Regions from separate parts of the Paenibacillus sp. FSL L8-0435 genome, predicted to be linked through region 1. Evidence: riboswitches for the same ligand, from Rfam matches in the RefSeq annotation. Region 1 holds a riboswitch; the other holds the start of a gene.
The links. A riboswitch is a leader RNA that binds a small molecule or an ion and turns the genes downstream of it on or off. The one in region 1 is predicted to bind thiamine pyrophosphate.
Positions count from the first base shown of each region.

Region 1 (5,896 bases):
GACTTTAAGATCATGAACTACAATTACTTCCTCACCCTCTGGTGTTGCATTCGCAAAAACACGCAATAAATTTCGTATTCTGGCAAGCATCACGGTCAAGTGGATAGGTTCCTCCATCACGTCATTAGCTCCGTAATCCAGCCATTCCACGATGAACTGAGGAGATGCATTAGAAGTGATAACGAGTAGAGGTATAACATGACCTTTATCTATCCACTGTTTTAACTCTAATTTCTGATCCTGGCCACAATGTTCATTCCCCTCTTCCTCGTCTACCAGGATGATCAGGTTAATATGCAGCAACGAAGGCTCGACGGATTGGTTTAGTTCGGACCACTCCATTCGTTGCACCTCATACCCTTCGCTACATAAAACATCCTGAATAAGGCTGACCTGCTCTCCTGCTCCAATCAGCAAAATGGCTGTTTTCACTCTTTTTCACCCGGCCTGTCTCTATCCCCACTGCTCGCAGCAATGGTTGGTACAGATAGCATGCCGTAAAATGAAAAAGTCCATTCCCTTAAGGGAACAGACTTTGCTTCTTTCTTGCTTTAACCAAAGTAGCGATGGACGAGCGTACGCGCTTCAGCTGTGTCTTTTGTTCCGTGTACGAGGACACGTCCATCTTGGAAAATAACCATTCTATGGACTCCTGTTGTAAAAGAAACCAGAAACGGATTGGATTCCACTTTTCCTTCTTGAAGTCTATCCAGACGTTCCGCTGTATGTTGAAGATCCAGATTCATGCGCCTTGCAGGTCGGATCTGAACGGTATCCCTGCCACACAACACATCTGTTTTCTCCAGATTGGACGCAGAAAGATATGGATACGTTGCCGAAGTACCGCAGGAAGGACAGTCTTGCTTTTTCGCACCATCCACATTGATGGATATGTATTCGTTCCTCCACACGTCAAATGACAATAACTTACGTCTCAATGCATTTGCATTGCCACTAAGTAACTTCATCGCTTCTGCGGTCTGATTCGCCGTTACCATCTGTACGGCTTGAGGTATGATGCCAGACGTATCACAGGTATCTCCACCCAGAGGGACTTCACCCAGCAAACAATTTAAACATGGCGTATCTCCGGGCATAAACGTATAGGTAATACCATAACTACCTACGCATCCACCATAAATCCAGGGAATACCGTGCTTCTGTGCCATATCATTAATAAGTAGTCGGGTATCAAAGTTATCCGTTGCATCCATGATCAAGTCTGTATGCTGAACGAGTTCTTCCAACTCATCTACTCTGACGTCCAACACTTTCCCTTCCACATGAACCGTGGAATTAATGGCAGATAAACGTTTTTCCGCCGCCATTGCCTTCGGTATCCGCTCAAGCGCGTCCTGTTCTACATATAATTGCTGCCGCTGCAGGTTACTCCACTCCACATAATCACGATCCACAATCGTTAAGTGTCCGACTCCTGAACGAACTAACGTTTCTGCAATTCCTGTTCCAAGTGCGCCAGCGCCTACAATTAAAACTCTGCTGCCCTTTAATCTGGCCTGGCCTTCCTTACCAAGTGGCGCGTACCGTTCCTGTCTGGAATAACGATCGGCCTGCTCGAAAGATGTTACTTGATCTGTCATGTATGAACCATTCCTTCCACCGGACTACTGGCTGCTGCATAACGCTTTACGGGAATCATGCCTGCCTCATATGCCAATCTACCCGCTTCTACCCCCAATCGCATCGCTTTAGCCATGCTCACTGGATCCCCTGATCCGGATACGGCTGTATTTAACAATACGCCATCTGCACCAAGTTCCATCGCATAAGCAGCATCTTTTGGGGAGCGCAACCCTGCATCCACAATCACAGGTACAACGGCCTGCTCAATGATGATCTCAAGGTTATAGGGATTGATGATGCCTCTGCCAGCTCCGATGGGAGAAGCGCCAGGCATTACAGCATGTACGCCAAGCAATTGCAGCCTTTTGGCCAGAATGACATCATCCGAAATATAAGGCAATACCGTGAAGCCCTTTTCAAGCAAAATTTCGCAAGCATTGTACGTTTCAATCGGATCTGGGAGTAACGTCATTCCATCTCCTATGACTTCGACTTTTATCATATCACAAAGTCCTGAAGCCCGCGCAAGCTCGGCAATTCGCACCGCCTCTTCCGCAGTGGAAGCCCCAGCCGTATTCGGAAGAAGAGTGTATTTGTCCAGATCCAACGTATCCAGGAAATGCTTCTGGTTGCGTTCCTCCAGATTCAGACGACGAACAGCAAAGGTTAAAACTTCCGTTTCAGATGCTTCCACAGCCTGACTTTGCACTTCCAGATCCGAAAACTTGCCTGTTCCGAGCAACAATCTGGACTCAAACGTATATTTACCAATGTTCAACATCATCAACCGCCTCCTACAAAATGTACAATCTCAATTCGATCGCCTTCTCTTAATGTTGTTGACTCATGGTGTTCACGCGTTAAGATATGCCTGTTCAGCTCAACAACTACAGTCTTAACTTGCAGGTCAAAAGATTGGAGCAATTTATCCACACGATTCAATCTGTCTTCAATCTCCATCCGTTGACCATTAACGATGATATTCACTGCACCACTCCCTTTCTGTTCAATCGCTCAGGGCTCAGCGCCTCAATTCCGAGTTCTTCTGAGCTTTTGCCAGCGACCAACTCAGCGATAAGCCTGCCTGTTATCGCACTAAGCAAGATACCGTTGCGGTAATGCCCAAAGGCGGCGAACAGCCCGGGTATACTCTTGCAAGCACCTATATAAGGCAGCCCATCGGGTGTTGCCGGTCTTACGCCTGCCCACGCTCGTATAAATTGTGCTTCTTTCATCCCCGGCACCCAGTGGGTAGCCGCTGTTAGCAGCTTCTGAACACCCTGTACAGAAACGTTCAAATCCGCTCTTCCTGGCAGACTGGTTGCCCCGAGCCAAACTTCGCCATTGGCTTTGGGAACAATATAGATATCCTCTGCATACACCGTTCTGTCAGGTCTGTACCCTGCATGTTCTTCTGAGAACTGAACGGCGGCTATTTCACCTTTTACCGACCACACAGGCAAGCTCAGATTCACATGTCTCATCAACTCTTCACTCTGTAATCCAGCCGCTATAATGACATGTTTGCATCTCATCTCACCGATCGATGTGGTGATTCCCTGCACACCGTGTTCGTTTGCTTGCACACGTATATCCTGTATGTCCTCCATAACCCGTGCTCCCATTGCTTGAGCGGATTCGGCGTATGCCTTCGTTAGGTGGAGTGGGAGAATTTCACTCTCGTAAGGTCTGTAATAGGCTCCATACGTATCTCTGTTAAGCCATGATGCCTCCTGCTGCACAATGGAACGATCCCACCACACCTCATCAGCAGAAGTAGACAACGCAGACTTCCGATTGTCCTTATAACTACTTAATTCACTGTATGAACGAAAAGGAGTTAGGAATCCCTGGCGTTGCAGACCAGTCTCTACCTCACTGAGTGTAGCCATTAGCATCTGTTGCTCGGTAAGTAACTGTCTACTCTGCCTGGCAAGCTTAGCCATCAAAGGATGAGCAAAATCCTCACTGTCGGCCGCCAGCATTCCAGCTGCTGCGCAAGAAGTGCCTCCTGCAATCGCCGAACGCTCCAGCAACAGCACATCCTGTCCACGGGAAGCAAGTTCATATGCAATGGCACAACCAACAACCCCTCCGCCTACAATAATCGTTTCTGCATGAACCTTATCCGGTCTATCAGTAATGATCTTCTTCATCAGCTCATCTCCTTGATTAGCGGCTCAAACTTTCTGTACCAACGCCAACGATAGCCTGCCTTAACGATGCAGCCGCCTGATCCGGGGAATCGCTCGCCCAGACATTCGAGATCACAGCAACTCCCTGAGCGCCTGCAGAGCGAATAGCGTGAATGTTTCCCGGTTCGATGCCACCGATCGCCATGACAGGAATGGAGACACCGGAGCACACTTCAGCCAGAGCATATAATCCTCTTGGTTCAAGATCAGGCTTACTGTTGGTTGAGAAGACATGCCCGAAGAATAGGTAATCGGCTCCCCGTTCTTCAGCGATTTTTGCCTCATCGAGTGAATGAACAGATACACCCAGACGAAGTCGCTGCACATTGCTTATAACAGCAGGGTTGTAGTTACGTATCACATCTTGCCCCCAGTGTACACCGCCATAGATGTCATTCTGTGGTGGCAGTTCTGAGCCATTGATAACGATGCGACAAGATGGAACACCAACGTTACGCAGACTTTCAGCCCAACCGATCTTGTCTTGCAATGTGAGTTGTTTTTCTCGTATGTGAATATAGTCCACCAAAGGCCAAACGTCCTTTGCAGCTTTTACAAAAGATGCTTGATCCCCTGTACCCGTAGATACAACATGCAATTCAAATGATTCTTGAACATGTTCATGAGAAATTACCGTACTGTTCATCTCCTTCCAGACGTGAATGCTATGAAAACACAAAAAAGCCACTCCCGTAGGGGAGTGGCTGCGTATTATTATAGAACCAGATGACTGACTGATACATACAGTTCATTTCGTGCAATAAAGCTATAGACCCTATAGCCATAACGTTATACACGCAACTGCATGTTTCAATTCGTTAAGCAGACGGTTGAAATCCTTTGAATTGCCGTTTGCTCACGTCATTCACTGAAACGCGCTCGCCACTTCCCTACGCTGGTATGATCCAGATCAGGTGCAAAGGGTCCGGAATCGCATTCTTCCATCTCAGCCGCATCGTGCGGCCCCCCTAGTGTTCATATGAAGTTGTAGCCTATGTTACCATAGACGGTTTTTTTTGTCACCGTCATTTCTGTTAAACATTGTCTTGAATCGCCCTAGTTTGTCTCAGACCATTCTTCTACATTCCATGTTTTGGTGACCCAACCCTCGTAGAAATCAGGTTCATGAGATACCAGTAACACCGTTCCCTTGAATTCTTGCAAAGCACGCTGCAACTCCGCTTTGGCTGTGACATCGAGATGGTTTGTCGGCTCATCGAATAAAATCCAGTTGCTTTCACGCATCAAGAGTTTGCATAAACGAACCTTGGCTTGCTCTCCACCACTCAGCATGTTAAGCGGACGGGTAATGTGCTCATTTTTCAACCCACAGCGTGCGAGATGACCCCGGACCTCATTCTGGGTCAAATGTGAAAACTCATTCCAAACATCCTCAATCGGCGTGATATTTCCAGCACGAACTTCCTGTTCAAAATAGGCCGTTTCGAGATAATCTCCCAAGAAGGTCTTTCCACTCAGTGGAGATATTTTGCCCAGAATAGTTTTCAGCAGTGTCGATTTACCCACACCATTACAACCTACGATGGCAATTTTTTCACCACGTTCAATTGTCATCGTCATTTTGGGCAGCAAAGGATACGTATATCCAATTTCAAAATCAATACCCTCAAAGACCGTTTTGCTGCTCGCACGGGCATCCTTGAATTTAAACGTTGGTTTGGCCGCTTCATCTGGGCGATCAATACGTTCAATTCTGTCCAGCTGCTTCTCCCGGCTCTTCGCTCGACCTGATGTTGAAGCACGTGCCTTGTTACGCTGAATGAAATCTTCCTGCTTCTTGATGTACTCTTGCTGCTTCTCGTATGCATCAATATGCTGGGCTTTATTCATATCAGCCATCTCAAGGAACTTGTTATAGTTCGCTGCATATCTCGTTAATTTGGCAAATTCCAAATGATAAATGACATTTACGACTTCATTCATGAATTCCGTGTCATGGGAGATTAAGAGAAACGCGTGAGGGTAGTCCTTCAGGTAACGTGACAGCCATTCAATATGCTCTACGTCCAGATAGTTGGTCGGCTCATCCAGCAAAAGTGCTGTAGGTTTCTCGAGCAGAAGCTTGGCAAGAAGCACCTTGGTACGTTGTCCACCAC
Region 1 is NZ_CP150185.1:4,008,891-4,014,786, forward strand. It holds gene NST33_RS17355 (response regulator transcription factor) at 1-432, opposite strand, end outside; gene NST33_RS17360 (ThiF family adenylyltransferase) at 552-1,601, opposite strand; gene NST33_RS17365 (thiazole synthase) at 1,598-2,365, opposite strand; gene thiS (sulfur carrier protein ThiS) at 2,368-2,571, opposite strand; gene thiO (glycine oxidase ThiO) at 2,568-3,740, opposite strand; gene NST33_RS17380 (thiamine phosphate synthase) at 3,757-4,425, opposite strand; TPP riboswitch at 4,650-4,759, opposite strand; gene NST33_RS17385 (ABC-F family ATP-binding cassette domain-containing protein) at 4,836-5,896, opposite strand, start outside.

Region 2 (5,896 bases), 3.1 Mb from region 1:
GATCTCCGGGTCAAGCGGAGACGTTTCATTCTCATGAGCGAGCAGAATATTCAAGGCTTCTTCTGGATGCTCCGTTACATATTTTTGTCCTTCCTGGATCGCTTTGACGAACCGGGTAAGCTGATCTTTTTTCGCTTCAATGCCAGCCTCACTCGCAGTCAGGACCAATTCATAATAATCAGGCACACCATAATCGACAGGGTTAATCGATTTCATGGCATGTCCTTCTTTCTCCAGAATCAATTGCTCATGGTTAATAAAACCACCCATAATTGCATCCGCCTGTCCGGAAGCCAGCGAAGGAATCAGATCGAACCCAACGTCAACCAGATTCATGTTGTCGGGATTGCCACCATCGTGGCTGATCATCGTACGAACCATCGCTTCATACAGCGGAATCGAAGAATAACCGACAGTTTTTCCTTCAAGATCTTTGGGTGAGCTCACGTTGCCATTTGCTTCGGTCAACAGATGTACAAGTGGATGCCGAACAACAGCAGCAATGGATCGTACAGGAATGTTCTCGCCACGCGCGAGCAAAATTTGCGGCTGGTAGCTTAGAGCCAGATCAATCTTACCGGCTGCAACAAGTTTGAGTGAATCATTGGTATCCGCAGGCATCTGAATTTCGACATCCAGACCTTGGTCTGCGAAGTACCCTTTTTCCTGAGCCACATAGATGAAGGAGTGTACTGCATTCGGGTACCAGTCGAGCATGATGGACAGTTTATCTTTGGCGTCTGATGTTGGTTCGGTTGCAGACGGATCTGTTTGCTGTGTATTAGTTGCAGAATCTGTTGTTGGCGTGTTTTTGCTGGTATTCGAGGTGCTGCATCCGCTAACGAACAGCAAAAGGCTAATGAGCATGATGGGAAGCAGGGAGTGTATACCTTTGTTATTCATAAATGAAGTTCCTCATTTCATCGTTTTGATTTGTATTTACATCTAATTTCTGTCTAGGTATTATCCAACTTTTCTTTTGCCTCCATGTCCATGCCGCCGTATGCTAAACCGTTTCTCCAGCCAGGCAATTAGTACAAACAAAACGATCCCAAGCAGGGATAACAGCAAAATGGCGGCAAACATCGCATCCGTGTTCATGTTGCTGGACATACGACGGCTAAAATATCCGAGACCTTTGCTGCCACCAAGCCATTCGCCAATCGTTGCCCCAACTACGCAGTACACCACAGACATCTTTAGCCCCGAGAAAAAAGAGGGAAGTGCCAGCGGAACCTGGAGTTTGCAGAAAATATCCCACTTGCTGGCGCCCATGGTGAGCAGCAGTTCACGCTGCTCCGGATCGCCTTGGCGGAGTCCATCGTAGGTACTGACCACAATGGGGAAGAATGCGATTAAGAACACCACCGCGACTTTGCTCCACAACGTGTAACCAAACCACAAGATAAATACGGGAGACAAGGCAATCAGCGGAATGGTCTGACTGATCACGATGAAGGGATACAAGGCCTTTTCAATCGACCGGTTCATATGCATGCCTGTTGCCAGCGTAATTCCAGTCACTATGGACAAGACAAAACCAACAACAACCTCCATAAAGGTAGCAGGCAGATGGATGGTCAACAGCAGACGACGATGCTCAACCAGTGAACCTATGATGGCTGTGGGTGCAGGAATGATGAAAGAGGGCACCCATCCCATACGCACAATCACTTCCCAGACCGCCAGTAATAAGAACATGAGAACAATAAACAAACCATATTGGGAAAACGACCTCGAGAGCCACTTAAAACACCACGTCCAGACGCTAACCTCAGCTCTATCGCTTTGCATGTAATTGTTCCTCCAGTTGTTGTCTCATCTGCACGAGAGCCGGTTGGTAGATCATGTCCGAATGCCTTGGGCGTGGTAAAGGAACCATCATCTCCCGCAACTGCTGACCTTGCCCTCCTGGAGTTAACAGAATGATACGGTCACTTAACAGCAGGGCTTCCTCAATGTCATGTGTAATAAACAGTACGGTTTGGCCAAAGCCCTCCCACAGCTCCAGCAACCAGCGATGCATTTCTCGTTTGGTTAAGGCGTCGAGTGCACCGAAGGGTTCATCCAGCAACATGAGCTGCCCGCCTGTAAGCAAGGTACGAAGCAATGCCACCCGCTGCCGCATGCCGCCGGATAACTCATCTGGATAGGCCTGTTCATAACCCGACAGGCCGAACCTTGCCAACCCAGCTAGAATGTTGGCCCGTAACTTGTCCTTGTCCTGTCGGCCTGGTGCCAACTCGGCAGGCAGCATGCAGTTCTCCATGACGGTTCGCCAGGATAACAGCAGATCTTTCTGCGGCATATAAGCGACTCGTCCGAGCCGTTGTCCTTGCGGTACATCAGCTATATCGATGGTGCCAACGGTTGGCTCATGCAAGCCTGCGAGTAGCTTGAAGAGCGTGCTTTTACCTGATCCGCTGGAGCCGATGAGCGAGACAAATTCTCCTTGTTGAACCTGAAGCGACACATTGGAGAGCACGGGGGAATCCTTTTTTTCGGGAAAAGCAAAGCTTATGTTGTGAATGGTTACATGGTTATTCATCTGATCCTCACCCCCTTGATGTCAGACTGCTGGAATAACAACCACATCTTGCACTCTGCCAAAAGAAACAAAAAAGACCCACCCATTTCCGGAGAAATGAGTGGGTCTGTAAGTTAGATCCGCAGTTTATCTTCACATATACATGATAAAATTCCGCTTACTAAAAGGCCGCTCCACTTCCCTCCGCTGGTATGATCCAGATCAGGTTCAAAGGGTCCGAATAGTCATATTCGTCTCAGCCGTAAGGCTCCCCTAGTGCAAAAGTTCAAGATATGCAGTTATGTGTTCAGCATATATCACTCGAACATGAACTGTAAAGAGGCAGCTTGATGGAATTCTTGAGATGAATTTGGAGTCAGACCTGAACAACTGAACAATTTACCTTGGCTCATGAACCCGATATAATAGGGATGGCGCATATTGGCCGGATCACAAATGCAGGTGGGATTGCTCCCTCCGAAGCAGAATGGGGACCCGAGTTGAAAACGTTCAAAAAAGTATATATTGAGATCACAAGTATCTGCAATCTGGCATGCAGCTTCTGTCCGCAGACACAACGTGCCAAAGGATTCATTGACCCTGAAGTCTTCAACAATATACTGGAACAAGTTAAACCACACACCAATCATATTTATCTACATGTCAAAGGCGAACCCTTGTTGCATCCCAAAATAGATCTGCTGCTTGATTCCGCACATGAGAAGGGACTCAAGGTGAACATTACAACGAATGGTACGCTGCTGCCCAAGACTCAGCATAAATTGCTTGGCAAACCGGCGCTGCGACAGATGAACTTCTCTCTGCACAGCTTCGATGGGCATGAAGGTTCAACTGACCGTGACGGATACCTGAGCAACATTCTGTCTTTTGTACACGAAGCGGTGAAGCACAATGTCATCATCTCATTCCGGCTGTGGAATCTGACGCAGGATAACTTCACGAATGCTCAGATGAATCGAAATCGGGAGACCCTTGAAGTGCTGGAACGTGAGTTCAATCTGGACTTCCGCATTGAGGAGAAAGTGGTTCCAGGCAGCGGGGTCAAAATTGCCCCAAATGTATACCTGAATCAAGACCATGAGTTCCAGTGGCCAAGCCTGGATGCACCTGAAGATGACGGCAAAGGCTTCTGCCATGCATTACGTGGTCAGGCAGCTGTGCTTGTCGATGGAACGGTGGTTCCATGCTGTCTTGATGGTGAGGGTGTCATTAACCTTGGTAATGTGCACGAGAAGTCATTCTCGGAGATTATTGAGGGTGAGCGAGCGAACAATCTGGTATATGGCTTCTCCAAACGTGAAGCTGTGGAAGAGTTGTGTCGAAAGTGCGGTTATCGTCAGAGATTCGGAGCCTAGAATATATAAATTTACTTCAAAATGAACCTACCGAAAATATTTGTTTCGGTAGGTTCATTTTGTCTTTATTGCGAAATCATGTAGATAATAAGAATTGAAATCAATTCAGGATAACAACTTTTTTGTAAAATCATAGTCTATTAATCTTGTTTTTATGAATATGCATGGTATTATTATCCTATTGATTAGGAGGTGTATTAGTTCTAAAGATTCATATATTAGTGGATTTACCTACCAGAAGCCAACTGAGGAGTGTGTTTTAGTTTTGAATTCAAAATGGAAAAAGTTTAATCACAAACTATCGTTAATGCTTTCTACGTCGCTGATTGTTTCTATGTTATCTATCAATTTATCTGTATCGGCAGAAGTGGCTACATCTAAAACTTCTTTTACTGACATTGATAATTCGTATGCCAAAACGGAAATAACCAAATTAGTAGAACAAGGAATACTCACAGGATTTACTGATGGGACATTTAAACCTTCCGATTCGGTAACACGAGCCCAATTAGCAAAAATTATGGTCGGAGCGCTTAATTTAAAGCCGGATAATGTGGGAGCAAGTCAATTCACAGATGTAAAGGAAGATCAATGGTATACCGGATATGTAGGTGCACTTGTCAAATCTGGAATTGCTCAAGGTACCTCCAAAGATAGTTTTTCACCTAATAAAAATGTGACAAGAGAAGAGTTGGCTGTATTTTTTGTTAGAGCCTTTGGTTGGGATCATCAAAATGTAACGAGTCAAACATCCAAGCCTCAACTCTCAGATTTGGATCAAGTATCTAACTGGGCGAAAGATTCTGTGTCACTTGCCTATCAATCTGGTTTTATCAAAGGTTTAGTTCAAAAAGATGGAACAGTAAAATTTAATCCATCGGGCATAGCAGATCGACAGGCGCTAGCGAGACTTGCATATGAGTTTGTGATAAATAAGTCTACATATGATAGTTACATGACTCCTGCCAAGACAGAGATTGATACTGAAGATTCAAATGAAGCAAAACCTGAAACAGCAAAACCTTCTGAAGGTAACAGTAAGGGAAATAGCGGTAGCAGCTCCGGAGATAAAGGGAACGGAAGTAACAATGGTGGAAATAGTGGAGGCGGGGAACAAGCCCCTAGTAATAATCTCTCTGCTCCAGGTACATATACTCTTGGTAATGTAACTGGAAATGTAACTATTAGTTCCCAAGGTGTCGTTCTAAAAAACACCAAAGTAAATGGTAAGCTGAAGATACTTGAGTCCGTAGGAAATGGTGACGTGACTCTTGATAATGTTAGTGTCACGGGAACTACTGAGATTCAAGGCGGAGGACCAAATAGTATTCATGCAGTGGACTCGGTTCTTGCAACAGTGATTGTTGACAAAGCGGATGGCAGTATTCGTTTGGTCCTGGAAGGTGGAAGTGATGTTCAGCAGATTGAGATTAGATCTGGTGCAATCGTACAGAATGTCTCCACGGGTGATGTTGGACCGATTGAAATAGCAGAGTCGATTCCCCATAATTCTTCGGTAGTGCTCAGTGGAAGCTTCGACTCTGTAATGGTTCATGCAGAGCAAGTTTCAGTGGAATTTGGAGGTAACTCCACCATTGGTAATCTCGAAGTGTTCCAAGATGCATTGAACACCGTGTTTAAAATTAACCATGGTGCTGTAGTGAATCGCGCTATATTAAATGCAATTGTACAATTTTCTGGAGCTGGAACGTTATCCTCGGCTCTGGTCAATGCAGAAGGCATCGATTTCAGTCAACTTAGTCAACTCCCAACTATTGAGGCAGATCCTACAGTTACTAGTGTAGTTTACGCTCCTCAAGTAACAGAGTTGTCGGCAATTGATTCGACCCGTCAAATCGTATTCACGGGGATCGCTTCCCCAGCGAAGAAAGATATCACTTCCTTTGCAAGATGGGATGTTGAGAATAGCGCTATTGCCATTGTTGACTCAGGAAAGATTCAAGCTAAAAGCAACGGTACGACAGTGGTAAAA
Region 2 is NZ_CP150185.1:940,067-945,962, forward strand. It holds gene NST33_RS04345 (ABC transporter substrate-binding protein) at 1-903, opposite strand, end outside; gene NST33_RS04350 (ABC transporter permease) at 964-1,701, opposite strand; gene NST33_RS04355 (ABC transporter ATP-binding protein) at 1,781-2,548, opposite strand; TPP riboswitch at 2,710-2,812, opposite strand; gene NST33_RS04360 (radical SAM/SPASM domain-containing protein) at 3,028-3,903, shown strand; gene NST33_RS04365 (S-layer homology domain-containing protein) at 4,169-5,896, shown strand, end outside.
Region 2: another riboswitch for thiamine pyrophosphate. It lies ahead of NST33_RS04355 (ABC transporter ATP-binding protein); the one in region 1 lies ahead of NST33_RS17380 (thiamine phosphate synthase).